DNA from 4 places in the Streptomyces sp. NPDC003456 genome. Region 3 is predicted to be linked to each of the others. Evidence: riboswitches for the same ligand, from Rfam matches in the RefSeq annotation. Region 3 holds a riboswitch; each other region holds the start of a gene.
The links. A riboswitch is a leader RNA that binds a small molecule or an ion and turns the genes downstream of it on or off. The one in region 3 is predicted to bind cobalamin.
Positions count from the first base shown of each region.

Region 1 (7,461 bases), on a different contig from region 3:
ACGCGGTGGTGAAGACGCTGTGGAACTACGCCCCGATCGCCAACTACGCCGCGCACTACCCGACGCAGGACGTCGAGTTGGGCGAGCGCACCCTGCGGACGGGCGACCCGGTGCTGATCTCCTTCGCGGCGGCCAACAACGACCCGAAGCTCACCGCGCACCGCGAGCAGCTCAGCCCCAAGGCGCACCTGGCCTTCGGCGCCGGGCCGCACGCCTGCCCGGCCAAGGACCCGGCGTTCATGATCACTGCCACGGCCGTGGAGTCCCTGCTCAACCGGCTGCCCGACGTCGAGATGCGCGTGCCCTTCAAGGAGCTGGCCTGGGTGCCCGCCCCGTGGAGCCGCACGCTGGTGACCGTCCCCATCCGGTACAGCCCGCGCACCGTGCCCCAGGCCGCCAACTCCCGCTACACGCAGCCTTCCACGGCTCAAACCGCGCCCTCGTCCGTGGGCGTCCACCAGCCGCACGCGACGCACCGGCCGGCCCACGCCGCGCGCCCGAAAGGCGGGCTGTTCAGCCGTTTCCGTGCCTGGATGAATGGCGAGTGACGCAAGTAACCATATGAGAATACGGTGTTACTGTATGGCTCATGTGACGGTCGGGTACGGATAGCGGCTGGCAGAAAGGAGCCGCTATCGTGGGAAGCGTCACGACCCCGTCCACGGACCGTCGGGCCACCATCTCTCTGTTCTCCCGTCTCAGGACGGCCGACGGACAGGCCGACCCCTTCCCCTTCTACGAAGAGCTCAGGGCGCGCGGCGCGGTCAGCCCCGCGCCCTGGGGCGGTTTACTCGTCACCGGCTACTCCACCTGCGAGCAGATACTGCGCGGCGGCAACTGGCTGGAACCGGACACCCGGTGGCGGGAGCAGCAAGGTGCGCGCACCCGCTGGAGTGCCCCCTCGGCGCGGGAGATCAGCCGGACCCTGCCCGCGCTCAATCCGCCGGAACACACCCGGGTGCGCCGGTCGGCGGGCACCTTCGACCGCGGCACCGTCGAGCGCATCGGCAGCCGGGTGACCCGTGTCGTCGACCGGCTGCTGGGCACCTTGTACGAGCGAATACAGGCAGGAGAGGCCGACTTCGCGGCGCTGGTGAGCGAGGAGCTGCCCGTCGCCACGATAGGCGACTGGCTCGGGCTGCCCAGCGCCGACTGGGCCCGCCTGCGGGAACTGACCCACGAGCAGGTCTTCACGCAGGAACTGCTGCCGAACGCCAGCCAGTTGGCCCGCTCCGACGCGGCCATGGCCGAACTGCGCTCCTACTTCCTCGACTTGGTGCGCGACCGGCGCAGACGTCCCGGCGACGACCCGGTGTCCCGCTGGACGGACACCTGGGACCAGCTCGAGCCCGACCAGGACAAGGCCGACGAAGCGGTCTACTTCCTCGCCCTGTTCGTCCTGCTGGCGGCGCTGGAGACCACCTCGACGCTGCTGTCGACGATGGCACTGCGGCTGGTCGAGGACCCCGACCGCTGGACGCGGCTCACGCACCAGCCGGACCTCGTGCCCTCCTTCGTCGAGGAATCCCTCCGCCACGACCCTCCCACCCACGTCATCAGCCGCGTCGCCGCCCAGGACACCTTCCTGGCGGGCACCGAGGTGGCGGCCGGGGAGATGGTCCACCTCATGGTCGGGGCGGCCCACCGCGACCCGGAACGGTTCCCCGGGCCCGACCTGTTCGACATGCAGCGCAACCCCTCGCACCTGGCCTTCAGCTGGGGCATCCACTACTGCCTCGGGGCGCCCCTGGCCCGCCTGGAGGCCCAGACCCTGCTCCGCCACACGATCACCCGTCTGCCGAGACTCACCCTGGTGCGCCGCCCCGCGTACGCACCCCGGGTGGCGTTCAGGCGCCTGCTGAATCTGGATGTAGCACTGGCATGAACCCGCCTCGCACCCCCACCGCCGTCTCCGCCACCGCCCCCGAGCCGGCGCCCCCGCTCGACACACCCCTCGGCCCCGCTCCCCTGGTCCTCACCCGCACCGGTGCCGTCCTCCAGGTCCAGCTCAACCCCGACGCGCAGGACGACGTCCTGGGCACGGCGGTGCTGGACGCCCTCCTCGCCGTCCTCGACGGCCTGCACGACCAGCCCGACATCAGCGTGCTGGTGCTCTCCTCCCTGGGCGGCGACTTCTGCCTGGGTGCCGACCGGCAGGAGTTCCGGGACAGTCTGGCCGCCGACCCCGGCGGGTCCGCGCTGCGGCGCATCGCGGACAAGGCGCAGCGCCTGTGCCAGGCCCTGGAGAACACCCATGTCGTCACCATCGCCCGGCTCCACGGCAAGGTCGTCGGCGCGGGTCTCGCCCTCGCCGCGTACTGCGACCTCCGCGCGGGTGCTGACACCTGTCAGTTCCGGATGCCCGAAGTCGGCCTCGGACTGGCACCCGCCTGGGGCGGCGCCATGGGCCGCCTGATCGCGGAGGCGGGAGCGGCCCGCATACGCGAACTCATGCTCACCTGCGAGACGTTCGACGCCCACACGGCCCACCGCCTGGGCCTCCTTCACAAGATCGCTCCCCTCGACTCCCTGGACGACACGGTCACCGCCTGGACCAAGCCCCTGGCGCGGCGCTCCCCGCAGGCCCTCGTCCTGACCAGGCGCATGCTGGCCAGCTACGCCAAGGCCGCCCGCACCGCCGACCCGTCCCTGCTGGACTCCCACCTCCTGGCCGCCCAGCTGACCCAGCCCCGCTGACGCGCACCCGGCGCGCCCGGCCCTTCTCGTACGCACCGGCGCAGGCCCGCCGTACGAGGGGGCCGTCGCGCCCGCACGAGCGAACCGCGCCCGCCCGGGAGCACGCCGTGCGGCCGGATGGAGCAAGTCCGCCGAGCAGGCGGGCACCGTCCCGGCCGATGCTGAGGATGCCCCTGACCACCGAGTCTCCCAGGATCCTCATGCCACTCCTGCCCGTTCCCAGACCGGGAACACCCGCCCGTTCCGGTGCCGGACTCCCCTCCCGCCGCCACCGCCTGTTCCTCGTCACCCTGCTCGGCGCCTCCTTCCTCGGCGGTATGCTCCTCGCCCCGACGGCGGGCGCAACCCCCGGCTCCGGCAGCTCCGGCGGCAGTGGTGAGCGCGCCCTGCAACGGCAGCTCGAGGAACTGGTGACCACACCCGGAGGACCGCCCGGTGTGATCGTCGTCCTGAAACGGGACGGGACTCCGCGCGTCCTGCGCGCGGGCGTCGCCGACCTGGAGACCGGCCGCCCGATCGAGCCCACCGACCACATGCGGATCGCGAGCACCGCCAAGGCGTTCAGCGGAGCGGTGGCGCTGCGCCTGGTGGCGGACGGGGCGCTCCGGCTCGACAGCACCATCGGCCGCACCCTGCCCCAGCTGCCGCGTGCCTGGCGGTCGGTCACGCTGCGGCAGCTGCTGAACCACACCAGCGGACTGCCCGACTACACCGAGGACCCCGAGTTCGCGGAGCTGCTGGTGGCGGACCCGCGCCGCACCTTCGACCCCCGCCGCCTGCTGGACTTCGTGGCGGACGAGCCGCTGCGCTTCCGCCCCGGCACGCAGTACCGGTACTCCAACTCCGACAACATCGCGGTGGCGCTGATGGCGGAGGCCGTGACCCGCACGCCGTACGAGGAGCTGCTGTCGGAGATCGTCTACCGGCCGCTCGGCCTGCGCGACACCAGTCTCCCCATGGGCTACGAGATGCCCGAGCCCTACATGCACGGTTACGCCGTCGAACCGCCCGAGCCGCCGGAGGACGTCAGCGAGCTGATCAGCGCGTCCGGCGTGTGGGCCTCGGGCGGCATCATCTCCACCCCGCGGGACATGACGCGCTTCATCCGCGCCTACGCCGCCGGTCGCCTGACGTCGCCGGAGGTGCTGCGCGAGCAGCGCCGGTGGGTCGAGGGCGCCTCGGAACCGGCCGGGCCGGGCCGCAACAAGGCGGGACTCGCCATCTTCCGCTACGAGACCCGCTGCGGAGTCGTCCTGGGGCACACCGGCAACTTCCCCGGCTACACCCAGTTGATCGCCGCGACCCCGGACGGCCGCAAGTCCCTCACGTTCTCGCTCACCACGCAGGTGAACAAGACGCTGAACCCGGATCTGCTCCAGCAGCTGCGCACCGTCCAGGAGAACGCGGTCTGCGCCCTGCTGGGCAAACGCCCCGCCTGAGGCGACACTTCGCTTCGGACCGGGCAGCGCACCCCGCGGCCGCCGGCCCCTGAAGGGGACGGTCTCCGGCCGCGGGCCGCTGGTCGTGGTTCGGCTACTTCAGAACCGTCGCAATCATCGCGGCGACGATCGCTGCCCATGCGAGCAGGGCCACCGCGGTATGCACACCACTGCTCCGCGAGGCCGGACGGGGCCTCGGCCGTCCCACCTCGCGGCAGACGCAGTGGTCCCGAGGAAGTCGCGACAGGTCCAGCCAGTAGGCACCGAGCAGGCGGGTGTCCGGTCGGGTGTATGAGTCGTCCTCCATGCCGGGGGCAACGACAGGCCGCCGGGGAGGGCACGGCGACGTCAACGGCGCGCCCGACGGAGCGACAAACTGATAGGCACGGCAAAGGGCTATTGAACCGAACGATAGAAATTCACCACCGGACCGTGACACGGCAATGACCGTCCAGTTGTGCCCATGCATCTGTCGCTCCTGACGATGCACCGAGTCACCTCGTAAGTCACGGAGAATTTATGCTGAACGCCACGGTGTGGACCTTTGTCGTGAGTGCTTCTGTCTGCACCATCGGGTCCGTGTTCCTGTCCGATCCCCACCGGCGACTGCACCACACGGACGCGGCGGAACTGCGCCGCCGCCGGCTCCTCGTCGAGGTGCTGCGGAGCAACATGCGTCCGCAGCGCTGCGCACCGCCGCCGTCCCGCACCGCGGACGAAGCCGCGGAGCCGGCGGCGAGCGCCGCTCCCCCTCAGCGACCTGCGACGACTCCCTGAGGCGGTCGTCGCGTCAGGTCGGGACAGCATCTCGTCCGGGCTGCCGCACGGGAGCCGGCAGCCGGCCGCGATCATCGTGACAACGTACGTATCACCGATGGCGTCACCCGTTCGCCTCAGCACCCATCTGCCGGCTCCGGCGTTAGGGTGCATATGACACGGGCAGGAGCGGCCACCCTGTCCTCCGCGCTTGAACACCAGATCATTTCAGCCGGTGCATTTCACTCGACCACGACGTGCCTCGAATTCACAGCGCGTCGAAAAACACTCGGACATCCAGAACCAATTCCCCATTCACGCTTTCCTGAGGCCCCGTGAAGAATGGCCGCCGGTCGGCCTGGGCAGCGGGAAATCACCGGACCCCTCTAGAGAGCCCGGTTGCGGCCGTGCGGAGTGAAGGCGTACAGGTCCAGGATGTCCGGCCGGGGAGCGATGCCCGGCCCGCCGGCGCGTACCCACTCCACGATGTCCTCCGTGGCGGCCGGGTCGTTGACCAGGCCCAGCCACACCGGGCGGGCCCCTGCCGCCCGGCCCGCCGACGAGGGCTGCACGACGATGACGTTGGCCTGATCGCACACGTCCAGGCAGTCGGACACCCGCACGGGCATCTCGGCCCGCAGGCGCGCCGTCTGTTCGGCGTGGTCGACGCCGGTCACCTTCGGGCTTCCGCAGCAGCAGTCCCGGCAGACCACGACCCGGCACGGGACGGCGCGGGCGCGTCGTCCGGTCGTCCCCCTGCCGAGGCCCTCGTTGTCAGTTGCTTCGGGCACGCCGAACCACCTCTCTCCGGGGAGATCCGCCCCGGGGTTCTTCGAGGAGGCGACGACGTGAGTCTCCTGGCTCCCGGGTCGCAGCTCGTCCCGGCCTTCCCGCCCCCTCACGGGGGCAGTGGCCCGCACGGGATCCGCTCGCCGGTCACAGTGGCGGGACCGCGCCGGATTCACACCGGCTTCCTCGGACCGCCGTCGCCCTGTCGCCGTTCATCATCGCATCAGCCGATCGCCCGCACTGCGCGGCAACCGGCCCTGATGCGGGCGGTGGTGAGCGGGCCGACGGCCCCGGCGGTGGCGCGAGGGGCGCGCACGTCACCGGGGGCGCCCTTTCGATCCGTGCGCGGCGGGCCGTAGGATCGCCGGGTCATCGCCGCGACGGGAACATCAGGAAGCCGGTGCGAATCCGGCACGGTCCCGCCACTGTGACCGGGGAGTGCACCCTCCGACACGCCACTGCGCGCCGCGCGGGAAGGCCGAGGGAGAGCGTCGATCCGGGAGTCAGGACACTGGCCTGTCGCGGGCCCGATCCGAGGAGCGCGGACTCCCCAGGAGGCTTCACGTGTACGACGGCATGTCCCGTCCCCCGCTGTCCACCCCTGCCCGCAGGCGCCGCGCCCGGCGCGCCGCGGCGGTCGCATGCGCCCTGTCGGCCCTCCTGTCGACCGCCGGCTGCGGATCGTCGCGGAGCAGCGGGCAGGGCGCCGAGCCCGCGGGCTCACCGGCCGGTTTCCCGGTCACCGTCGACAACTGCGGTGTGCGGACGACGTACGAGAGGCCGCCCGCCCGTGCCGTCACCATCCACCAGCACCCGGCGGAACTCCTGCTCTCCCTCGGTCTGAAGGACCGCATGGTGGGGACCGCCTTCCCCGACTCGGCCGTGCTGCCGCACCTGCGGAAGGACTACGCGTCGATCCCCGAACTGGCCGAGAAGGAACCGTCGTTCGAGACGGTCCTGGAGGCCGAGCCGGACCTCGTCTACGGCGGGTACGGCAGTGCCTTCGCCGAGAGCGAGGGCCGTTCCCGCAAGGCGTTCAGCGACTCCGGCATCGACACCCACCTGAACCGCGAGTACTGCGGCAAGACCAGGGTGACGATGCAGGACACGTACGCCGAAGTCCGCACCGTCGGGCGGATCTTCGGCGTGAGCGACCGCGCGGACGAGCTCGTGTCGGACCTCCGGGCGCGGGTCGGCAGGGCCGCCTCGGCCGTCGAGGGTGCGCGCGAGGTGTCCGTCTTCGTGTACGACAGCGGTGACAAGGCGGCGTTCACCGCGGGCGGCAAGAGCCTGGGCACGGAGCTGATCCGGCTGGCCGGCGGCAAGAACGTCTTCGCGGACCTGGACGACGTCTTCGGCGACGTCTCCTGGGAGCAGGTCGTCGAGCGGAAGCCCGAAGTCATCGCCGTCTACGACTACGCGGGCGCCGGGAGCATCGAGCAGAAGAAGAAGTTCCTGCTGTCGCAGCCCGCCCTCCGGGACGTCCCGGCGGTCAGGAACAAGCGGTTCGTGGTGCTGCCGCTGACGGCCACCCTCGTCGGTGTGCGGTCCGCGTACGCGGTGGAGGACCTGGCCCGCGGCATCCACCCCGAGAGCTTCCGGTGACCGCCCCGGTCACCGACACCGGCACGGGACGGACGGCACACGAGCAGCCACAGGACGACGGGCGGGCGGCCCGGCCCCGTCTCGCCGTCGCCCTCGTCGTCCTGGCCGTCGCGCTGGTGCTGTCGATCACGGCCGGCCTGGCCGTCGGTTCGGTGCGCGTGCCTCCGGGCCAGGT
Region 1 covers NZ_JBIAOK010000001.1:618,718-626,178, forward strand. The annotation lists gene ACFYWG_RS02290 (cytochrome P450) at 1-548, shown strand, start outside; gene ACFYWG_RS02295 (cytochrome P450) at 638-1,885, shown strand; gene ACFYWG_RS02300 (enoyl-CoA hydratase/isomerase family protein) at 1,882-2,697, shown strand; gene ACFYWG_RS02305 (serine hydrolase domain-containing protein) at 2,898-4,136, shown strand; gene ACFYWG_RS02310 (hypothetical protein) at 4,686-4,913, shown strand; gene ACFYWG_RS02315 (hypothetical protein) at 5,279-5,605, opposite strand; cobalamin riboswitch at 5,743-5,869, opposite strand; cobalamin riboswitch at 6,070-6,195, shown strand; gene ACFYWG_RS02320 (ABC transporter substrate-binding protein) at 6,246-7,286, shown strand; gene ACFYWG_RS02325 (FecCD family ABC transporter permease) at 7,283-7,461, shown strand, end outside.
Region 1: it holds a riboswitch for cobalamin, as region 3 does, so the genes downstream of both, ACFYWG_RS02315 (hypothetical protein) here and ACFYWG_RS14260 (prenyltransferase/squalene oxidase repeat-containing protein) in region 3, are expected to answer to the same signal.

Region 2 (7,461 bases), on a different contig from region 3:
ACGATTTGCTGACGGCATTGCTGGAGGCGAAGGACGAGAATGGCGAGCCCATCGGGGAACAGGAGATCCACGATCAGGTCGTCGCGATCCTCACCCCCGGCAGCGAAACCATCGCCTCCACGATCATGTGGCTGCTGCACGTGCTCGCGGAACACCCGGAACACGCGGACCGGGTGCACGACGAAGTGCAGGAGGTCACCGGTGGCAGGCCCGTGGCATTCGACGACGTCCGCGCCCTGCGGCACACCAACAATGTCGTGGTCGAGTCCATGCGTTTGAGTCCGGCCGTCTGGATTCTGACCCGCCGGGCGGTAAGAGACACAAAACTCGGCGAATACCGCATTCCGGCCGGGGCGGACATCATCTACAGCCCCTACGCGATCCAGCGCGACGCGAAGTCCTACGACCGGAACCTGGAGTTCGACCCCGACCGCTGGCTCCCGGAGCGTGCGAAGACCGTGCCCAAGCACGCCATGAGCCCGTTCAGCGTCGGCAACCGCAAGTGCCCCAGCGACCACTTCTCGATGGCCCAGCTGACGCTGGTCACGGCGGCGCTGGCCGCGAAGTACCGCTTCGAGCAGGTGGCCGGTTCGAACGACAGCCCTCGGATCGGCATCACCCTGCGGCCGCACGAGCTGAAGGTGCGGCCGGTGGCGAGGTGACCGCCGGGCCGGCCGTCAGGCCGCCTCGGGGCCCCTGAACGTCCGCCGGTAGGCGTTCGGCGTGGTCCCGACGGCCCGGACGAAGTGGTGGCGCAGCGTGGCCGCGTTGCCGAACCCCGTCCGGCCGGCGATGGCGTCCATGGTCTCGTCCGTCGCCTCCAGCAGCCGCTGGGCCTGCAGCACGCGCTGCCGCAGGACCCAGCGGTAGGGCGTCGTCCCGGTCTCCTGGTGGAAGCGGCGGGCGAACGTGCGCGGGGACATCAGGGCCCGGGCGGCGAGCTGCTCGACGGTGACCTCCTCGTCGAGGTGGCGCTCCATCCAGGCCAGCACCTCGCCGATCGAGTCGGCCTCGGAGTGCGGCAGCGGACGCTCGATGTACTGGGCCTGGCCGCCGTCCCGGTGCGGCGGCACCACCATCCGCCGGGCGATCCTGTTCGCGACCTCGCTGCCCTGCTCCTTGCGGACCAGGTGCAGGCAGGCGTCGATGCCGGCGGCGGTGCCCGCGGAGGTGAACAGCGGGTCCTCGTCGACGTAGAGCACGTCCGGCTCGACGGTCACCCGCGGGTACCGGCGGGCGAGGTCCTCGGCGTGCTTCCAGTGCACGGCGCAGCGCCGCCCGTCCAGCAGCCCGGCCGCGGCCAGCACGTAGGCGCCGGAGCAGACGCTGAGCACCCGGGCGCCGCGGTCGACGCCGCGGCGCAGGGCCTCCAGCAACTCCGGCGGGTAGTCCCGGGTGGCGAAGCTGCGCCCGGCCGGCACGGCGATCAGATCGGCCGTCTCCAGGCGCTCCAGGCCGTGGTCGACCTGGAGCGAGAAGCCCGAGTTCATGCGCAGCGACGGACCCTCGGCCGAGGCGACGGCGAAGTCGTACACCGGCAGGCCGTCGTCGCTGCGGTCGGTGCCGAAGATCTCGCACACCACGCCGAGTTCGAAGGGGTTCACGCCGTCGAGGAGAGCGACGGCCACGTTCTGCAGCATGTCCCCAGTGTGCCTCGCCGCTGGCAGTAATTCGAGGGTCTACGGCAGTACTGCCACTGACGGTAAGGAGTCATCGGAGCGAGAGTGGTGTCCATGGACACGAACCAGACGCAGACACTCATCGCCATGATCTTCGTACTCGGGACGCTGGTCCTCCTGGTCCTCCCGTCCGTGATCGGCCTGATGCACGACAGGCGCATCGACCGGCAGATCCGGGAGGCCCAGGAAGCCCGAGGGAACGCGCCGGCTCAGAAGTCCTCGTCCAGGTCGACGGTGCCCTCCACCGCCACCTGGTACGCGGAGGGCCGCCGCTCGAAGAAGTTGGTCAGCTCCTGAACCCCCTGGAGCTCCATGAAGGAGAAGGGGTTCTCGGAGCCGTACACCGGAGCGAAGCCCAGGCGGGTCAGCCGCTGGTCGGCGACGCACTCCAGGTACTGCCGCATCGACTCGGTGTTCATGCCCGGGAGACCGTCACCGCACAGGTCGCGCGCGAACTGCAGCTCGGCCTCGACGGCCTCCCGGAGCATGTCCGTCACCTCCTGCCGCAGCCGGTCGTCGAACAGCTCCGGCTCCTCCTTGCGGACGGTGTCGACCACGTCGAAGGCGAACGACATGTGCATCGTCTCGTCGCGGAACACCCAGTTGGTGCCGGTCGCCAGGCCGTGCAGCAGGCCGCGGCTGCGGAACCAGTAGACGTAGGCGAAGGCGCCGTAGAAGAACAGGCCTTCGATGCAGGCCGCGAAGCAGATCAGGTTGAGCAGGAAGCGGCGCCGGTCGGCCTGTGACTCCAGCCGGTCCAGCTTCTCGACCGAGTCCATCCACCTGAAGCAGAACTCCGCCTTCTCGCGGATGGACGGGATGTTCTCCACCGCCGCGAAGGCCGCCGCGCGGTCCTCCGGGTCGGGCAGGTAGGTGTCGAGCAGCGTCAGGTAGAACTGGACGTGCACGGCCTCCTCGAACAGCTGACGGCTCAGATACAGCCGCGCCTCGGGGGAGTTGATGTGCTTGTACAGCGTCAGCACCAGGTTGTTCGCGACGATCGAGTCGCCCGTCGCGAAGAACGCCACCAGCCGGCCGATGAGGTGCTGCTCCGCGGGGGAGAGCTTGGCGAGGTCGGCGACGTCGGAGTGGAGGTCGACCTCCTCCACGGTCCAGGTGTTCTTGATGGCGTCCCGGTAGCGCTCGTAGAAGTCCGGGTAGCGCATGGGGCGCAGGGTCAGCTCGAAGCCGGGGTCGAGGAGATTCTGGTTGCTGGGCATTACTGGCAGGCCTCGCAGGACTCGGGGTTCTCCAGGGAGCAGGCGACCGCCTCGGGGTCGGGGGTGGCCTGCACGGGGACGGCGGCGCGGGCGGCCCGGGCGATGCGGGTCGCCGGGCGCGAGCGCAGGTAGTACGTGGTCTTCAGCCCGGACTTCCAGGCATAGGCGTACATCGAGGAGAGCTTGCCGATGGTCGGCGTCTCCAGGAACAGGTTCAGGGACTGCGACTGGTCCAGGAACGGGGTCCTGGCCGCCGCCATGTCGATCAGGCCGCGCTGCGGGATCTCCCAGGCCGTGCGGTAGAGGGCGCGCACGTCCTCGGGGATCCAGGCGAAGCCCTGCACCGAGCCGTTCGCCTCGCGCAGCGCCTCGCGGGTCCGGGCGTCCCACACGCCGAGCCGCTTCAGCTCCTCCACCAGGTAGGAGTTGACCTGGAGGAACTCGCCCGACAGCGTCTCGCGCTTGAACAGGTTCGACACCTGCGGCTCGATGCACTCGTACACGCCCGCGATCGAGGCGATGGTGGCCGTGGGGGCGATGGCGAGCAGCAGGGAGTTGCGCAGACCGGTCGTGGCGATCCGCTCGCGCAGGGCCGCCCAGCGCTCCGGCCAGGCCGGCTCCACGTCGTAGTGGTCGGGGTGCAGGACGCCCCGGGCGGTGCGGGTCTTCTCCCAGGCGGGCAGCGGGCCGTTGCGCTCGGCGAGGTCGGCGGAGGCCTCGTACGCGGCCAGCATGATGCGCTCGGCGATGCGGGTGGACAGGGCCTTGGCCTCGGGCGAGTCGAAGGGCAGGCGCAGCCGGAAGAAGACGTCCTGCAGGCCCATCGCGCCGAGGCCGACCGGGCGCCAGCGGGCGTTGGAGCGGCCCGCCTGCTCGGTCGGGTAGAAGTTGATGTCGACGACCCGGTCGAGGAAGGTGACGGCCGTGCGGACGGTCTCGTCCAGGCGCTCCCAGTCGATGTCCCCACCGGTCACGAACGCCCCGAGGTTGACCGAGCCCAGGTTGCAGACCGCCGTCTCCCCGTCGTCGGTGACCTCCAGGATCTCCGTGCAGAGGTTGGAGGAGTGCACGACGTGGCCCGGCTCGGCCGTCTGGTTGGCGGTGCGGTTGGCGGCGTCCTTGAAGGTCATCCAGCCGTTGCCGGTCTGCGCCAGTGTGCGCATCATGCGGCCGTACAGCTCGCGGGCGGGCAGGGTCTTGCGGGCGAGCCCCGCCGCCTCGGCCCTGCGGTACGCGGCGTCGAACTCCTCGCCCCACAGGTCGACCAGCTCCGGCACGTCCGAGGGCGAGAAGAGCGACCACTGCGCGTCGGCGTTCACGCGGCGCATGAACTCGTCCGGGATCCAGTGCGCCAGGTTCAGGTTGTGCGTGCGCCGGGCGTCCTCGCCGGTGTTGTCCCGCAGCTCCAGGAACTCCTCGATGTCCGCGTGCCAGGTCTCCAGGTAGACCGCCGCGGCGCCCTTGCGGCGGCCGCCCTGGTTCACGGCGGCGACCGAGGCGTCGAGGGTCTTCAGGAACGGGACGATGCCGTTGGAGTGGCCGTTCGTGCCGCGGATCAGCGAACCCCGGGCGCGGATGCGGGAGTAGGCGAGGCCGATGCCGCCGGCGTGCTTCGACAGGCGGGCGACCTGGTGGTAGCGGTCGTAGAGGGAGTCCAGCTCGTCCTTGGGGGAGTCGAGCAGGTAGCAGGACGACATCTGGGGGTGCCGGGTGCCGGAGTTGAAGAGGGTGGGGGAGGAGGGCAGGTAGTCGAGGCGGCTCATGAGCCCGTAGAGCGCCGCGACCTCGTCCACCGCCCGCGCGGTGTCGTCCTCGGCGAGCCCGCTCGCCACGCGCAGCAGGAAGTGCTGGGGGGTCTCGACCACCTTGCGGGTGATCGGGTGCCGCAGCAGGTAGCGGCTGTGCAGCGTGCGCAGGCCGAAGTAGCCGAAGCGGTCGTCGGCCGCGGTGTCGACCAGCGCGTCGAGCCGGGCCGCGTGCAGCTCGACGAATGCGGCGGTGCGGTCGGCGATGAGCCCCTCGCGGTGCCCGACCGCGACGGACGAGGTGAAGGACGTGACCCCCTGCGAGGCGGCCTCGTCGCGGATGCCGATGGTCAGCAGGCGGGCGGCCAGGCGGGAGTAGGCGGGGTCCTCCGAGATGAGGCCGGCCGCGGCCTCCGTCGCCAGGTCCCGCAGCTCCCGCTCGTCCGCCCGCGCGGACCGGCCGCGCAGCGCGGCGGCGGCCACCCGGCCGGGGTCGGCGTCGGGCAGGTCGGCGGTCAGTTCGGTCAGGGTCCGCAGCAGTGCGGCCCCGGGAGCGTCCTGCTCCTGCTCGGCGGCTGAGACCGGATCCGCTGGCGCGATGGTCACGTGGGGGCTCTCCCTCGCTCGGCACGGGGCCTCGCCGAGGGCAGGGGGCAGCACACGGACGCACACGGCGTCGCGCGTCCACCGGCCCATTCCACGAGGCCCGGACGTCAGGGCACACCGGCCGGCGGCCGGGTGCACTGTCGGCAGGTCCTCGGACTGACCCCCATGCGCACAGAAGGGCATGGGTACACCGTTGCGGGACAGTTCCGGATTCGCACCGGATTCCCCTGCGGCGACAGCGAGCATGAGCATACATCTTGTGCCGGGCGCGGGTGACACCCCCAGATGTAGTGTCGCGGTGGTGTCGGAGCGTCAGCTCCACGTGACAGCGGGCCGCCGTGACGGATGGTCACGGCGGCCCGCTGCGGGTGGTTCGCGGCCGGTCGCCGCCACGCGGCAGGGCCGTACCCCGACGCGGCACGGCCGCACCTCGACGCGGCCGGGCGCGCCCGGGTCAGTGCGACGAACCGGCGGTCGCCGGCGGAAGCTCCACCTGGACGCCCGGGTCGCCCGCGTCGGCCGTGTAGTCCTCCGGCTTGGTCTCGTCGACGCCGTCGGGGGCCTTCACGGCCCGCAGGACGAAGGTCAGGACGACCGTCACGACCACGTTGAGCACGAACGCCGTGAGGCCGATGTAGCCGATCTCGCCGATGCCGGGGATCTCCTTCGACGAGCCGCCGAAGTGCTTCTGCGTCGGGGAGGCCACACCGTAGGCGGCCGCCGTGCCGTAGACCATGCCGACCGCCCAGCCCGCGAGCAGGGCCCAGCGGTGGAACCAGCGCGTGAACAGGCCGCCGACCAGGGCCGGGAAGGTCTGCAGGATCCAGATGCCGCCCAGCAGCTGGAAGTTGATGGCGACCGTCTTGTCCATGGTGAGGACGAAGACCAGCGCGCCCACCTTCACCAGCAGGGAGACCACCTTGGAGACCTTGGTCTCCTGCGCGGGGGTGGCGTCCGGCTTGATGAAGTCCTTGTAGATGTTGCGGGTGAACAGGTTCGCGGCCGCGATGGACATGATGGCCGCGGGCACGAGCGCGCCGATGCCGATGGCCGCGAACGCCACACCGGCGAACCAGTCCGGGAACATCGTCTCGAACAGCTGCGGGATCGCCAGCTGGCCGTTCTGCACCTTGATGCCGGCCGCGACGGCCATGAAGCCGAGCAGCGCCAGCAGGCCCAGCATCAGCGAGTACAGCGGCAGGATCGTGGTGTTGCGGCGGATCACCTCACGGCTCTTGGAGGACAGCGTCGCCGTGATCGAGTGCGGGTACATGAACAGCGCCAGCGCGGAGCCCAGCGCCAGCGTGGCGTACGTCCACTGGCCCGCCTCCGGCGGCGTCAGCGCCCCGCGCGGCGCCCCCGTGGCCGGGTTGGTCTGGCTGAACGCCTCACCGGCCTTGGCGAAGATGTCGTCGAATCCGCCCAGCTTGATCGGGATGTAGATGATCGCCACCGCGATCACGAGGTAGATCAGCGTGTCCTTCACGAACGCGATGAGCGCCGGCGCCCGCAGGCCCGAGGAGTAGGTGTACGCCGCCAGCACGCCGAACGCGATGAGCAGCGGCAGGTCCTTGATGAACCAGTTGGTGTTCTCGCCGCCGCCGACGCCCATCACGTCCAGCACGGCCTGGATGCCGACCAGTTGGAGCGCGATGTACGGCATCGTCGCCAGGATGCCGGTGAGGGCCACGGCCAGGGACAGGCCCTTGGAGCCGAAGCGCCCGCGCACGAAGTCGGAGGTCGTCACGTACCCGTGCTTGTGGGACACCGACCACAGGCGGGGCAGGAAGGTGAAGATCAGCGGGTACACCAGGATCGTGTACGGGACGGCGAAGAAGCCGGCCGCGCCGGCCGCGTAGATCGCCGCGGGCACCGCGACGAACGTGTACGCGGTGTACAGGTCGCCGCCGAGCAGGAACCAGGTGACCCAGGTGCCGAACGAGCGGCCGCCCAGGCCCCATTCGTCCAGGCTGTGCTCGTTCTCGGCCTTGCGCCAGCGCGCGGCCAGGAAGCCCAGGACCGTCACGAGCAGGAAGAAGAAGATGAAGACGGCGAGTGCCACGCCGTTCACGCCGTCCTTCACTTCGACGCACCGCCCCTCGCGGCCGAGCGGGAGCGCTGGTCACGCTGCCACAGCTTGTAGGCGACCATCGTCAGGGCGGTGGAGATCAGCACCCACGCCATCTGGTACCAGTAGAAGAACGGGATCCC
Region 2 covers NZ_JBIAOK010000004.1:595,598-603,058, forward strand. The annotation lists gene ACFYWG_RS18855 (cytochrome P450) at 1-662, shown strand, start outside; gene ACFYWG_RS18860 (helix-turn-helix domain-containing protein) at 678-1,640, opposite strand; gene ACFYWG_RS18865 (hypothetical protein) at 1,734-1,976, shown strand; gene ACFYWG_RS18870 (ribonucleotide-diphosphate reductase subunit beta) at 1,889-2,899, opposite strand; gene ACFYWG_RS18875 (ribonucleoside-diphosphate reductase subunit alpha) at 2,899-5,250, opposite strand; cobalamin riboswitch at 5,375-5,509, opposite strand; gene mctP (monocarboxylate uptake permease MctP) at 5,705-7,333, opposite strand; gene ACFYWG_RS18885 (DUF3311 domain-containing protein) at 7,330-7,461, opposite strand, start outside.
Region 2: it holds a riboswitch for cobalamin, as region 3 does, so the genes downstream of both, ACFYWG_RS18875 (ribonucleoside-diphosphate reductase subunit alpha) here and ACFYWG_RS14260 (prenyltransferase/squalene oxidase repeat-containing protein) in region 3, are expected to answer to the same signal.

Region 3 (7,461 bases):
GAGCCGAGGAGCGTCGCGAAGAGCAGGCGGACCAGCAGCACGAGCAGGGCGAGTCGGACGAAGGCGCCGTAGGAGCGGGACCAGGGCGTGTCGGGGCGGCGGGCCGCGACGACGTAGGCGGAGACGGCGACGAGCAGGGCGAGCAGCAGGGGGTTGGTGGTGCGGGTGGCCGCGGTGCCCAGGGCGAGGGCCCACAGCCACCAGGCACCGGGGTGCAGGGTGGCCGGGCGCCCCTGCGGCGGGGTCGTGCTAGCCACGCCGGCGTACCTGCCAGACGGCTGCTCCCCCCAGGATCGCCACCACCGCGATGCCGGCGGCCAGCCCCAGGGACGGGCCGCCGCCGGACGTTCCGCCCTCCGTCCCGGTCTCCCGGCCGTCCTTGCCTTCAGCGCTGTCCGCCGACGGGTCCGGGCGCTGTGCGACCTGCTCGCCGCAGCCCTTCTCCGGGTAGCCGGCGATCGCGCACAGCAGGGCGTCGCTGCCGTAGCGCAGCGGCCCGGCCACCGCGGCCAGGGCCTCGGCGGTGGTCGCGTCGGGGGAGACCCGGGCGCAGGCCGTGCGGGCGGGCGGCGGACGCTCGCCGTCGGGGGCGTCGGCGGCGGTGCCGAAGTCGAGGACGAGGGCGACGCGCTTGGTGCCCTCCTCGGCCGGCGTCCGCGCGCAGATGGTGTCGAAACGCACCGCGCCGCGCGGCCGGGTCGCGTCCGCCGAGTCCTCGCTCACCGCGAAGCGGAAGCCCTGCACGTCGCCGTCCGAGGGGCGGCTCGTGGACGGCCCCTGGGTCGCGTACACCCAGCGGTCGCCGTCGCGCTCCCAGAACGACCAGTAGCGGTAGCCGGCGGCGTGCGCCTGGCCGGCGCCCGCGAGCAGCGGGAGCACGGCCAGGAGCAGCAGCAGGGCGCGGCGGATCACGGCTGCTGCTTCTTCCGGCGGCCGCTGCTGAACAGGAAGCCGATGCCGATGCCCGCGACCAGGCAGACGCCGACGTACCACCAGACGCCGAACACCGAGTCCGATTCCTCGGCGTCCTTGGCGTCCTTGGCGTTCTCGCCGTCCTGGCCGCCCGCCTTCGCGGCGGCGGCCTGCGGGGCCGGGCCGGTGGCGTTCAGCTGCTTCACCAGGTCGGCGCCGCCGAAGTCGCGCGGGTCCGTGCCCGTGGCGTGGGCGGCGAAGATCAGCTGGGCGTAGGCGGCGGGGCCGTTCTGCGCGGCCCAGGCGGCGGCGTTCTTCTTCAGCCACCGCACGGACTTCTCCGCCTGGCCGGTGTCGCCGTGCGCGGCGAGCGCGACGACGGCGTCGGCGGTGTTGCCGAAGTCGGGCTGGGGTTCGGCGCCGGGCAGGGCGGACATCAGGTGGTCGCCGTCCGCGGCCAGCGCGGCCGTGAGGTAGCCGGCCCCGTTGGCCGCCGCCTGCCCGGGCGTGCCCGGCTTCGCGCAGTCCGTGCCGGACGCCTTCTCGCCGGCCTCCGTCACCATGCCCTTGCCGAGCGCGCCGAGCACCCCGGCGGCGGTGGCGTCGGCGTTGGCGAACAGCTTGCCCTTCTTGTCCGGCTGGAACGCGAAGGCGCCGTCGTCGTCCCCACCGCACGGCAGGGCGAGCTTCAGCAGCGCGTCGTAGGGCGACTTCCCGCCCTTCTCCACGCCGCCCGGCTGCTCCCCGGCGGCGGCCAGGGCGCCGATGACGACCGACGTGGAGTTGGTGTCGCTGGCGCCGCCGGGGGCGTAGCCCCAGCCGCCGTCCTCGTTCTGGACGGACTTCAGCCAGCGGACGGCCTTGCCGGTGACGTCGTCGTGCCCGCCGAGCGCGGCGAGGGCCTGCACGGCGGCGGAGGTGGCGTTGGTGTCGACCATGGTCGAGCCGTCGCACGCGGCGGCCGGGTCGGCGCGGTAGGCGGCGAAGGCGCCGTCGGCGCACTGCTGGCGCACCAGCCACTGCACCGACTTCGCCGCGGGCTTCACCCCCACGGTGTCCTGCGCGAGCAGCGCGAGCGACTGGCGCCACACACCGTCGTACTTCGGGTCCTTGTCGCCGTGGAGGGCGGAGGGGAGCGCCGGGGACGGCGAGGGGGACGGGTCGGCGGCGGCCGGGGTGGCGGCGCCGATCACGGCGACGGCGGCGAGGACCGCGGCGCTGCGGCGGACGTTCATGATCGGCGGGTGCCTCTCCCTGTGGGGGAGCCGGGCAGCACGGGACACCCCGGCGGCTCGGCTCCGTATACCTCGACGGTGCCGTGCACCGGCGGACTGCCGGGCACGCGAGCCGGTCACGAACCGTACGCGGCGATCCGGCTCACCGCCTGAGGGGCGGTTCACGGTTGCGGGTCAGCGCCGGAATTGCACCGGCTTCCCCCCGTACGGTGTGATGACGACCCGCTTACTGTACCCGCCCGTCAAAAAGGCGCCCCGACGGGTGAGGGACCCGTGGGCGCGGGTCAGGAGCGATCCGGGGCCGTCAGGTCGATCAGGCGGCACGCCGTCTCGATGTCGATGCGGACCTGGGCGATGGAGGCGCGCCCCGACAGCCAGGTGATCAGCGCCGAGTGCCAGGTGTGCTCGATGACCCGGACCGCGGAGAGCTGCTCGGGCGTCGGGTCCTCCTGGCCCATCGCGTCCAGGATGATCGCCGTCGTCTGCCGGGAGACCTGGTCGACCTCGGGGCTCACGCTGCGGTCGGCGAAGGTGAGCGCCCGGACCATCGCGTCGGCCAGCTGCGGCTCGCGCTGCAGCGCCCGGAAGGCGCGCATCAGCGTCTCGGCGACCCGCTCGGCCGCCGTCGCGCCCTGCGGCGGCCTCCTGCGCAGCGTGCCGTGCATGCGCTCCAACTGGTCCTGCATCGTGGCGACCAGCAGATGGATCTTGGAGGGGAAGTACCGGTAGAGCGTGCCCAGCGCGACCTGGGAGGACTCCGCGACCTCGCGCATCTGCACGGCGTCGAAGCCGCCCCGGACGGCCAGTTGGGCGCTCGCGTGCAGGATGCGGCGGCGACGGGCCTCCTGCCGCTCCGTCAGGGGCGGGGCGGCGAGGGTCGCGGCTGCGGGGTCCGCCTTGGCCACCTTGTTCACCTGGGCGCTCACCTCGGCTCCTGCGGGATGTGCCGGTCCCGTTCCGTGACCGTCCGTGAGGGCGGGTGATCACACAGCATGGCACGGTGCCGGCCGTGGCGTGAATCACCTGATCGACTGCTCACAGCGCCCCTACCTGCCGGTAGATTCGGAGCCTCCGAACGATCAAGTCTGAAACTTGTTCTAGATTAGCGTCCCGGCGTAATCTCGCGGGACAGTGCAGGGAGAAGGGGGCCCAGGGTGACCGCTGAGGCCAGTCAGGCCGGGGCCCCGCAGGAATCGGCCGCCGACGGCTTGCGACCGCTCCGCATCGCGCTCCTCACCTACAAAGGGAACCCGTTCTGCGGCGGCCAGGGCGTCTACGTCCGCCACCTCTCGCGGGAACTGGCCCGCCTCGGCCACCGGGTCGAGGTCATCGGCTCCCAGCCCTATCCCGTCCTGGACGAGGGCCACGACGGGCTGAGCCTCACCGAGCTGCCCAGCCTCGACCTGTACCGCCAGCCCGACCCCTTCCGCACCCCGGGCCGCGGCGAGTACCGCGACTGGATCGACGCGCTCGAGGTCGGGACCATGTGGACCGGCGGCTTCCCCGAGCCCCTGACGTTCTCGCTGCGCGCCCGCCGCCATCTGCGCGCCCGCCGCGGCGAGTTCGACGTCGTCCACGACAACCAGACCCTCGGCTACGGCCTGCTGGGCGACGTCGGCGCCCCCCTGGTGACCACCATCCACCACCCCATCACCGTCGACCGGCAGCTGGAGCTGGACGCGGCCGACGGCTGGCAGCGGCGCCTGTCGGTGCGGCGCTGGTACGCCTTCACGCGCATGCAGAAGCGCGTGGCGCGGCGCCTGCCGTCCGTGCTGACCGTCTCCGGCACCTCCCGCCAGGAGATCGTCGACCACCTCGGCGTCCGCCAGGACCGGATCCACGTCGTGCACATCGGCGCGGACACGGACCTGTTCTCACCCGACCCCTCCGTGCCGGTCGTCCCCGGCCGGATCGTCACCACCTCCAGCGCGGACGTGCCGCTGAAGGGCCTGGTGCACCTCGTCGAGGCGCTGGCCAAGGTGCGCACCGAGCACCCGCAGGCGCACCTGGTCGTCGTCGGCAAGCGCCCGGCCGAGGGCCCCGTCGCCCAGGCCATGGAGCGCTACGGCCTCGACGGCGCCGTCGAGTTCGTCAAGGGCATCTCCGACGCGGAACTGGTCGACCTCGTGCGCTCGGCGCAGGTCGCCTGCGTCCCGTCGCTGTACGAGGGCTTCTCCCTGCCGGCCGCCGAGGCCATGGCGACCGGCACCCCGCTGCTCGCCACGACCGGCGGGGCCATCCCCGAGGTGGCCGGCCCCGACGGCGAGACGTGCCTGGCGGTGCCGCCGGGCGACGCGGGCGCGCTGGCGGCGGGCCTCGGCCGCCTGCTGGGCGACGCGGACCTGCGGGCCCGCCTCGGCGCGGCCGGACGCGCGCGCGTGCTGCGCCACTTCACCTGGGCCAGGGCCGCGCAGGGCACGGTGGCCCGCTACCGCGAGGCCATCGACCGCACCGGCGGCGCCGGCGCCCGCACGCACCGGCCCACTTCTTCCGTCCCGGCCGGCGCGGAAACCCGGGCCGGCGCGGGCTTCACGGCCGGTGCGGGCACCCCGGCCGGCGCGGGCTCCCCCTCGGGTGCCGGTTCCCCCTCCGGTGCCGGGACCACCGCTGCCGCGGGAGCCGTGTCCGCGGCGGCGACAGATGTAGCAGGCGTCAACTCCGAAAGCAGGGCCACGTGCTGACCGTCGACTTCTCCCGGTTCCCGCTCGCGCCGGGCGACCGCGTCCTGGACCTCGGCTGCGGGGCCGGCCGGCACGCGTTCGAGTGCTACCGGCGCGGCGCGCAGGTCGTGGCGCTCGACCAGAACGCCGAGGAGATCCGCGAGGTCGCCAAGTGGTTCGCGGCGATGAAGGAGGCCGGTGAGGCCCCCGAGGGCGCCACCGCCACGGCCATGGAGGGCGACGCCCTCGCCCTGCCCTTCCCCGACGAGTCCTTCGACGTCGTCATCATCTCCGAGGTCATGGAGCACATCCCGGACGACAAGGGCGTCCTCGCCGAGATGGTGCGCGTGCTCAAGCCCGGCGGCCGCATCGCCGTCACCGTCCCGCGCTACGGCCCCGAGAAGGTCTGCTGGGCCCTGTCCGACGCCTACCACGAGGTCGAGGGCGGCCACATCCGCATCTACCGCGCGGACGAGCTGCTGGAGAAGATCCGCGAGGCCGGCCTGAAGCCCTACGGCACCCACCACGCCCACGCCCTGCACTCGCCCTACTGGTGGCTGAAGTGCGCGTTCGGCGTCGACAACGACAAGGCGCTGCCGGTACGGGCGTACCACAAGCTGCTGGTCTGGGACATCATGAAGAAGCCGCTGGCCACCCGGGTCGCCGAGCAGGCACTGAACCCGCTGATCGGCAAGAGCTTCGTGGCCTACGCCACCAAGCCGCACCTGCCGCGCACGGCCGGGACCGGGACGGACGCCACGTGACCACTCCCCGGACGGAACACCTGGTCCTGCCCGGGGTCCTCACCGCGGGGGAGGCCGCCGCGACCGTCGCCGGCGTCCTCGCCGTGCAGCGCGAGGACGGCGCGATCCCGTGGTTCCGCGGCCACCACCTGGACCCCTGGGACCACGTCGAGGCCGCCATGGCCCTGGACACGGCCGGCGAGCACGAGGCCGCCGAACGCGCCTACCTGTGGCTCGCCCGGCACCAGAACGACGACGGCTCCTGGTACGCGGCCTACGCCGACGGCGACTTCGCCGACGTCACCGACCGCGGCCGGGAGACCAACTTCGTCGCCTACATAGCCGTCGGCGTCTGGCACCACTACCTGTCCACCGGGGACGACACGTTCCTGGAGCGGATGTGGCCGTCGGTGTACGCGGCGGTGGAGTTCGTGCTGCGCCTGCAGCAGCCGGGCGGGCAGATCGGCTGGCGGCGCGACGACGACGGCACGCCCACGGCCGACGCCCTGCTGACGGGCTGCTCCTCGATCCACCACGCCCTGCGCTGCGCCCTGGCCATCGCCGAGCAGCGCGAGGAGGCCCAACCGGACTGGGAGTTGGCCGTCGGCCGGCTGCGGCACGCCCTGCGGCACCACCCCGAGCGGTTCCTGGACAAGGACCGCTACTCGATGGACTGGTACTACCCGGTGCTGGGCGGCGCGCTGACCGGCCCGGAGGCCAAGGCCCGCATCGAGGAGGGCTGGGAGCGGTTCGTCGTCCCGGGTCTCGGTGTGCGCTGCGTCGTGCCCAACCCGTGGGTGACCGGCGGCGAGTCCGCCGAACTGGCGCTCGCGCTGTGGGCGATGGGGGAGTCCGACCGGGCCCTGGAGATCCTGCAGTCCATCCAGCACCTGCGCGACGAGGACAGCGGCCTGTACTGGACCGGGTACGTCTTCGACGACGGCGCCGTCTGGCCGCGCGAACTCACCACCTGGACGGCGGGATCACTGCTGCTCGCCGTGGCCGCGCTGGGCGGGCACGAGGCGACGTGCCAGGTGTTCGGCGGTACGGAGCTGCCGGCCGGACTCGAATCGGACTGCTGCTCCTGAGAGCCCTACCACCCCGCCGGCCCTGAGGGCGCGGGTCGTGCGCGACGGGTCGCGCAGGTCCCCGCGCCCCCGGGGCGTCAGTGCCGCTGCACCCGGTTGGCGATCGCGTGGCCCACGAACAGGTAGACCACCGCCGCCAGTCCGTAACCCGCCACGACCCGGGCCCAGGCCTCGTCGAACGTGAAGAGGTCGTGGGACCAGCCCGCCAGGACACGGGCGCAGTCGTGGATGAACTGGACGAAACTGTTGCCCTGGTTGGCGTCCAGGAGATACATCAGGATCCACAGGCCCAGGATGAGGGCCATGATGTCGGCGACGACCGCGATGGCCGTGCCGGCGCTCGAACCGTTGCGATATCGAGGGGACATGACTCCCGTCTTGCCGCCGAACCATGGATGAAACCCGGGCATTCGCTCAGCAGTTCAGGTGCGGTCGGGCAACGGCGACGGCCCCCCGCCCGAAGGGCGAGGGGCCGTGTGCGGTCCGTGCGGCTCAGCCGCGCTGGATGCCCGAGGTGTCCTGCAGGACCCCCCGGCGGCCGTCCTGCGTCTGCGCGACGAGGGCCTGGCCGCGCTGCTCGACCGCCAGGTACCAGGTACCGGGGGCGAGTTCGGCGATCGGCGTCGGGGAGCCGTCCTCGGCGAACAGCGGGCGCGGCACCGGCACGGCGAACCAGAACGGCGAGAAGTCCCCGGCCGGGGGCTGCGGCTGGGCCTGCGCCTGCTGGGGCTGGCCGCCGAACGGCTGCCCGGGCTGCGGCTGACCCGGCTGCGGGTGGCCGTAGCCCCCCGGCTGCTGCGCGCCCGGGTAGCCGTAACCACCG
Region 3 covers NZ_JBIAOK010000003.1:731,603-739,063, forward strand. The annotation lists gene ACFYWG_RS14250 (CbiQ family ECF transporter T component) at 1-257, opposite strand, end outside; gene ACFYWG_RS14255 (SCO2322 family protein) at 250-912, opposite strand; gene ACFYWG_RS14260 (prenyltransferase/squalene oxidase repeat-containing protein) at 909-2,147, opposite strand; cobalamin riboswitch at 2,258-2,392, opposite strand; gene ACFYWG_RS14265 (TetR family transcriptional regulator) at 2,432-3,073, opposite strand; gene ACFYWG_RS14270 (glycosyltransferase family 4 protein) at 3,302-4,828, shown strand; gene ACFYWG_RS14275 (methyltransferase domain-containing protein) at 4,822-5,571, shown strand; gene ACFYWG_RS14280 (prenyltransferase) at 5,568-6,638, shown strand; gene ACFYWG_RS14285 (hypothetical protein) at 6,716-7,006, opposite strand; gene ACFYWG_RS14290 (hypothetical protein) at 7,131-7,461, opposite strand, start outside.

Region 4 (7,461 bases), on a different contig from region 3:
CACGAGGGGCCGCGCGGCGCCCGCCGGCGCACGTGGGGACCATCACAGGCGCCGCTCTCCCCCGGCCGCGGAGGTCCGTGCCGGCCGGGGCGTCCCGCAGCCGCGGGACGCCGCCGCACGGGGACGACGGGGCCACGCGGCGCCAGTATCCTGGGGCGGCTGCGGCAGCCCCCACGAATCCCCGCGCACATGCGGGGAGTTCGGCCTGCGGCGACGGACCTTCCCCTGAGCGTGAGACGAGGACGAGTGCTGCTAGCGGGCCGCTACCGGCTGGATGTGGAGATCGGGCGCGGTGGAATGGGAGAGGTCTGGCGTGCGTACGACGAGACGCTCGCCAGAGCGGTGGCCCTCAAGCTGCTGCTGCCCCAGGACACCGACGCCACGGCGACCTCGCGGTTCCGGCTGGAGGCCCAGACCGCCGGTCGCCTGAACCACCCCCACGTGGTGGGCGTGCTGGACTTCGGCGAGTTCGACAACCGGCTCTACCTGGTGATGGAGCTGGTCGACGGCGACAGCCTCTCCCAGGTGCTCGCCACGTCGGGCCCGATGCCCGCCGAGCGGGTGGCCGTCCTGGCCGCCCAGGCGTCGGCCGGACTCGCCGCCGCACACGCGCAGGGCATTGTCCACCGGGACGTCAAACCCGCCAACCTGCTGCTCGACGCCCGCGGCACCCTGAAGATCGGCGACTTCGGCATCGCGCGCTTCATGGACGACCCCGGCGCCGCGCTCACCGCCACCGGCCAGATCGTCGGCACCGGCATGTATCTCGCGCCCGAACGCGCCCTGGGCAAGCCCGCCGGCCCGGCCTCCGACATGTACTCGCTGGGCTGTGTGCTCTACCAGCTCCTCAGCGGCCGGCCGCCGTTCGAGGCGGACAGCGCCGTCGCCCTGCTCCACCAGCACCTCGACGCCGTTCCCGTGCCGCCGCGCGAGCTCGGGGTCGCTGGCCTGCCGCCCGCCTTCGAGAACTACCTGCTCGGCCTGCTCGCCAAGCAGCCCGAGGACCGGCCCACCGCGCAGCAGGCGGCCGAGTGGTTCGCGGGCGGCGCCTGGCGGGGGCTGCCCGAGCCCCTGCCGGAGATGTCGCCGTCCCCGCGGACGCGGCCCCGGCCGGCGGTGCCCTCCGGTCAAGGCCCGTATCGCGGTGCGGAGACCAGCAGCCCGACCACGTACGCCCTGCCCTCGGCGGCCGGGCCGCGCGGCGCGGCCCGCGCGGCGCAGGCCGGGCGTCCCGGGCGGGGCGGACGGCGGGGCGGCGGGGGCGGAAACCGTTCGAAGGCCGTCGCCGCGGCCGCGGCGGCGGCGCTGTTCGTCGCCGCGATGCTCATCGGCATGCAGTGGTTCTCGCCGGACGACACCGACACGAAGGGCACGGACCCGGGTCCGTCTCCCACCGCCAGCACCCCGGCCGCCGAGGAGAGCCCGGGCCCGGCGTCCGGTTCGCGGCCGGACCCCGGCCCGGCGGCGGCCACCACCCCGGCCACCGGGACCGTGGCCGACGTCACGCCGGCCGGCACCCCGCCCGCCGAGCAGGCCCCCTCCTCGCCGGCGGCCGCCGGCACCGCTCCCGCGCAGGACCCGGCCGCCGGGACACCGGCGGAGACGGAGCAGCCGCAGCAGGAGCAGCCCCCGGCGCCGCAGGGGGACGGCGAGGGCGGGAACGGCGGGGACGAGGGCGACGACTGACCCCTACGGGGTGCTCCTCCGGCGGGGCCCCGGATGCGCCGGTGTGCGAGGGGGCGCCCCCTCGCGCGCCCCCGGTGCGGGTTGTGCTCGTCCTGATCCGGGCCTTATTGTCACCTGGCCTTGGTGAACGGGAAATCCGGTGTGATGCCGGTGCGGCCCTCGCCACTGTGAATCGGGAAGTCCGGCTCCGGCCCCTCGCGGGCAGCCACTGGGTCCTCGTGACCCGGGAAGGCGGAGTCCGGGCGGTGGTACCCGTCAGCCAGGAGACCGGCCAAGGCGCGTCAACCATCCACGAGGTGCTGGAGAGGGTCTGCTGAGCCATGCACATAGCCGAGGGTTTCCTTCCTCCGGCGCACGCGGTCGCCTGGGGCGTCGCGTCGGCGCCGTTCGTCGTCCACGGGGTCCGGTCACTCACCCGCGAGGTGCGCGAGCACCCCGAGAGCACCCTGCTCCTCGGCGCCTCCGGCGCCTTCACGTTCGTCCTGTCCGCGCTGAAACTGCCGTCCGTCACGGGCAGTTGCTCGCACCCGACCGGCACGGGCCTGGGGGCCATCCTGTTCCGGCCGCCGATCATGGCCGTGCTCGGCACCATCACCCTGCTCTTCCAGGCGCTGCTGCTGGCCCACGGCGGCCTGACCACGCTCGGCGCCAACGTCTTCTCCATGGCGATCGTCGGGCCCTGGGCCGGGTACGCGGTGTACAAGCTGCTGCGGCGCTTCGACGTGCCGCTGATGGTGACGGTGTTCTGCGGCGCGTTCGTCGCCGACCTGTCCACCTACTGCGTCACCAGCGTGCAGCTGGCACTCGCCTTCCCCGACCCGGGCAGCGGGTTCCTGGGCGCGCTCGGCAAGTTCGGGTCCATCTTCGCCGTCACGCAGATCCCGCTCGCCGTGAGCGAGGGGCTGCTGACGGTCCTCGTGATGCGGCTGCTGGTGCAGTCCAGCAAGGGCGAACTCACCCGGCTGGGCGTGCTGCTGACCCGCACGGAGACGCGGACCGAGACCGAGGCGGTGGCCCGATGAGCCGGAACACGAAGATCAACCTGGTGCTGCTCCTGGCCGTGGCCGCGCTCGCGGTGCTGCCGCTCGTGCTCGGCCTCGGCGACCACAAGGAGGAGCCCTTCACCGGCGCCGACGGCGAGGCGGAGACGGCGATCACGGAGATCCAGCCGGACTACGAACCGTGGTTCTCCCCACTGTACGAACCGCCGTCCGGTGAGATCGAGTCGGCCCTGTTCTCCCTGCAGGCCGCGCTCGGCGCCGGTGTCCTCGCCTACTACTTCGGGCTGCGCCGGGGACGGCGGCAGGGCGAGCAGCGGGCGCTGGAGCGGGAGGCGGCGACCGCGCCCCCGGGTGCCGCCGGAGAGTCCGTCTCCGCGAAGGACTGAGCCCGGTGCTGCCGATCGACGCGGCGGCGCACAGCAGCCGCTGGCGCCGCCGTCATCCCGTGGACAAGGCCGTGCTCGGGCTCGGTCTCACCGCACTGGCCGTCTGCCTGCCGCCCTGGCCGGGCGCGGCCCTGGTGCTCGTCACCGCCGTCGCGGTGCTGCTCGGCCCGGCCGGTGTGCCCGCACGGCGGCTGTGGCGGGCCTACCGGGTCCCGCTGGGCTTCTGCGCGACCGGCGCGCTGACGCTGCTGGTGCAGGTCGGCGGGCCGGGCGGGTTCGTCTCGCTCGCCGCCGGCGGGCCGGTGCGGGCCGGGGAGTTGATGCTGCGCACCTCCGCGGCCTCGCTGGGCGTGCTGCTGTTCGCCTTCACCACGCCCCTGTCCGACCTGCTGCCGCGGCTGGTGCGGGCCGGGGTCCCGGCGCCCGTCGTGGACGTGGCGCTGGTGACGTACCGGATGAGCTTCCTGCTGCTGGACTCCGTGCGCCGCGTCCACCAGGCGCAGGCGGCCCGCCTCGGCCACACCGGCCGCCGCGCCGAGTGGCGTTCGCTGGCCGGTCTCGGCGCCACGGCGTTCGTGCGGGCCTTCGACCGGGCCGCCCGGCTCCAGGCCGGCCTGGCGGGGCGCGGCTACGACGGCACCCTGCGCGTGCTGGTGCCCGAGGCGCGCGTCTCCGTCCGTTTCACGGCCGCCAGTTGCCTGCTGCTCGCGGCGCTGGCCGTCCTCACCGTTCTCCTGGAAAGGCCGCCGTTGTGAGCGAGCCCGCCCTCGTCGCCCTGCGCGGCGCGTCCTTCGCCTACGAGGACGGCCCGGCCGTGCTCAGCGGCCTCGACTTCACGATCCGCGAGGGGCGCGCGCTGGCGCTGCTCGGCCGCAACGGCAGCGGCAAGACGACCCTGATGCGGTTGCTCAGCGGCGGACTGCGTCCGCGCGCGGGCGAGTTGACCGTCGAGGGGCGGCCGGTGACGTACGACCGCAAGGGCCTGACGCGGCTGCGGACGACGGTGCAGCTGGTGGTGCAGGACCCGGACGACCAGCTGTTCGCGGCCTCCGTGGAGCAGGACGTGTCCTTCGGGCCGCTGAACCTCGGCCTGCCCGGCGGGCAGGTGCGCGAGCGGGTGGCGGAGGCGCTCGCCGCCCTGGACATCACAGCGCTGGCGGACCGGCCCACGCACCTGCTCTCCTACGGCCAGCGCAAGCGGACCGCCATCGCGGGCGCCGTCGCCATGCGGCCGCGGGTGCTGATCCTGGACGAGCCGACGGCCGGGCTGGACCCGGACGGCCAGGAGCGCCTGCTCACCACCCTGGACGGGCTGCGGGCGAACGGCACCACGGTGGTGATGGCCACCCACGACGTCGACCTCGCCCTGCGCTGGGCCGACGACGCGGCGCTGCTCACCCCGTCCGGCGTCCGCACCGGGCCCGCCGAGGCGGCACTGGCCCGCACCGACCTGCTGCACGCGGCGGGGCTGCGCCTGCCGTGGGGGGCCGCGGCGGCGCGACTGCTGCGCGCGCACGGCCTGGTGACCGGCTCGCAGCCGTGCCCCCGGACGGCGGAGGAACTCGCGGCGCTGGCCGCCGGGCGGGCGGGTGCCGTGCCGGAGGGCGCGCCGGTTCAGTCGACGTAGGACTGCAGCGGGCCGCGGCGGCGGACGTCCAGGGTCGCGCAGTGGAACGAACCGCCGAACGGCGCGTAGTGCAGCAGGTCGCAGGGGATCGGTTCGAACCCCCACTTCTCCAGGGCGCGCAGCATGCCGGTGTGGTGCCGCTCGGCGATCACCCGCTTCTCGTCGAGCATGAGGACGTTCATGCTCAGCCACTTGCCGCACATCGACGTCACCTTGAGCAGCCGGTCCTTGATCGGGTCCGGCTCGGGCGCCACCAGGACGTCCCAGGAGTCCAGGACCGGAGGCAGCGTGTCGACGTCGATGTACTCGGGGTTGACGAGCACCTTGCCGGGGGCGAGCAGCACGAAGGTGGTGTCGATGTGCATGGGGGTGCGGCAGCGGCTGGGGATCTCGTGGATGCGGTATCCCGGCCCCAGGTGGCGGCGCAGCCAGTCGATGCCCATGCGGTTGGTGACGTTGCTGCGGGTGACGAAGAGGTCCCGGCCGGCCCGGACGAAGTCCGCGGCGTCGAAGACGGGTTCGAACTCGGTGAGGATGTAGCGCATCGGTTCGCCGGGCGCGGGGACCGTGAAGTCCGGGTCGAACAGCTCGTCCGTCAGCTGGGGCCTGGGCGCCGCGGTCCAGCGCGCTCCGCGGCGGAAGTAGTCCTTGAGGATCGGGCGGTAGGAGTGCGTCTCGAAGTAGCGGCACGGCCAGGCCATCGGGGTCTCGATGATCTCGTCGCCGATCACCAGCATGCTGTCGCGGGGGCAGGTGTTGCAGAAGCCGCGGGAGGTCCAGTCGGGGGTGCCGAAGCGGCGCCGGTGGTCGACCGCGTCGGGGCGCCGGACGGTGACGCCGAGGGACCGGAGCAGGCCGACGAAGGCGTCGATCTCCTCCTGCGCCTTCTCCACCAGCAGCCGCGGATAGCGCAGTCCCGCCGCGAGGCCCTGCAACCGCCCGGCCCAGGGCGGCACGTTGCAGGTGACGACGTCGTGGTCGGAGGGGATGGTGGCGCCCTCCAGACGGCCGACGACGATCTCTTCCAGCGGGTCCCACTCGGTGTGCGAGGACACGGGTGAGGAGAGCCGCTCCAGCGGCTCGCCGGAGGCGGCCGGGCGCCGGGCCTCCTCGCCGGCCACGGCCGGCCTTGCGGGTTCCATGACGGCCATGACTCACCACTCCCGTCCGGGTGGGTCTCGCGGTGCCGGAACGTGCGTCGTACGCGTGAGGAGACCGTCCGGAACGAGCGCCGGCGGCCGCCTCGGTACCGATTCGATTGCCCGGCATGCCGGTTGTCCATCCCGGTGGCGCCGCACTACTTTTCCGAGGGTGGATCTCTTCTCACAGTCCTGGACGGCGCTGCGCGCGGCGGTCGCCGCCCTCGGCGACGAGGACTTCGGGCGTCCTTCCGGCTGCACGGGCTGGCTGGTGCGCGACCTGGTGTGCCATCTGGTCGTCGACGCCCAGGACGTGCTGATCACCCTGGCGACCCCGTCGGACCGTGAACCGACCCGCGACGCGCTGACGTACTGGGAGGTCTCCGCCACGCCGCCGGCCGGGGACGACCCGCTGGACGCCCTGACCGTCCGGCTGGCGGCCGCGTACGAGGAACCCCACCTCCTCGCGTTCCACCTGGACGACGTGGGCTCCGCGGCGGGCCGCGCCGCGCTGCTCGCGGACCCGGCCGGGCGGGTCGGCACCCGCGGCGAGGTCCTGACCGCGGCGGACTACCTGTCGGCGTACGTGCTGGAGTGGACGCTGCACCACCTCGACCTGATCGCCCACCTGCCCCGCGCGCAGCAGCCGCCCGCCGCCGGGCTGCGCCGGTCGCGGGAGATGCTGGAGGGGATCGCCGGCGAGGCGTTCCCGGCGTCCCTGCGCGACGTGGACGCCCTGCTGATCGGCACGGGCCGGCGGGCGCCCACCGGCGCGGAGCGGGCCGCCCTCGGCGAGCGGGCGACGCGTCTCCCGCTGTACCTGGGCTGACCCTGCCCCGCCCCGCCGGTCGCCACCTGGGCCGGCGCTCCCCCGCGGGTCGGCGCCCGACCTGGCGCTCCCCCGCGGGTCGCCCGGCGGCGTGGCAAATCCGGCGGGATGGGAGCATGGCCGGTATGGACATCCGCCGCAGGAACAACGTGCACGTCGTCGGCCGGGCCGACGCCCCCGTGCTGCTCCTCGCCCACGGGTTCGGCTGCGACCAGAACATGTGGCGTCTGGTGGTGCCCGCCCTGGCCGAGCGGTACCGGGTCGTGCTCTTCGACTACGTCGGTTCCGGCGGCTCGGACCTGTCGGCGTGGAGCGAGGAGCGCTACGCGTCGCTGGACGGCTACGCGCGGGACGTCGTCGACGTGTGCGAGGAACTGGACCTGCGGCAGGCGGTGTTCGTGGGACACTCGGTCAGCGCCATGGTCGGTGTGCTGGCCGCGCGGGACGCGCCGGAGCGCATCGGCACCCTGGTGATGGTGACGCCCTCCCCCTGCTACATCGACGACGAGGGCTACCGCGGCGGCTTCAGCGCCGAGGACATCGAGGAACTCCTCGGCTCCCTGGAGTCCAACTACCTCGGCTGGTCGTCCGCCATGGCCCCGGTGATCATGGGCAACCCGGACCGGCCCGAGCTGGGGCAGGAGCTGACCAACAGCTTCTGCGCCACCGACCCCGACATCGCCCGCGTCTTCGCCCGGACGACGTTCCTGACCGACAGCCGCAAGGACCTCGGGAGCGTCTCGGTGCCGACCCTCGTGCTGGAGTGCGGCCAGGACGCGATCGCACCGCGCGA
Region 4 covers NZ_JBIAOK010000001.1:947,963-955,423, forward strand. The annotation lists gene ACFYWG_RS03860 (protein kinase) at 247-1,686, shown strand; cobalamin riboswitch at 1,791-1,977, shown strand; gene ACFYWG_RS03865 (energy-coupling factor ABC transporter permease) at 2,007-2,708, shown strand; gene ACFYWG_RS03870 (energy-coupling factor ABC transporter substrate-binding protein) at 2,705-3,073, shown strand; gene cbiQ (cobalt ECF transporter T component CbiQ) at 3,079-3,828, shown strand; gene ACFYWG_RS03880 (energy-coupling factor ABC transporter ATP-binding protein) at 3,825-4,700, shown strand; gene ACFYWG_RS03885 (amidinotransferase) at 4,688-5,851, opposite strand; gene ACFYWG_RS03890 (maleylpyruvate isomerase N-terminal domain-containing protein) at 6,012-6,668, shown strand; gene ACFYWG_RS03895 (alpha/beta fold hydrolase) at 6,794-7,461, shown strand, end outside.
Region 4: it holds a riboswitch for cobalamin, as region 3 does, so the genes downstream of both, ACFYWG_RS03865 (energy-coupling factor ABC transporter permease) here and ACFYWG_RS14260 (prenyltransferase/squalene oxidase repeat-containing protein) in region 3, are expected to answer to the same signal.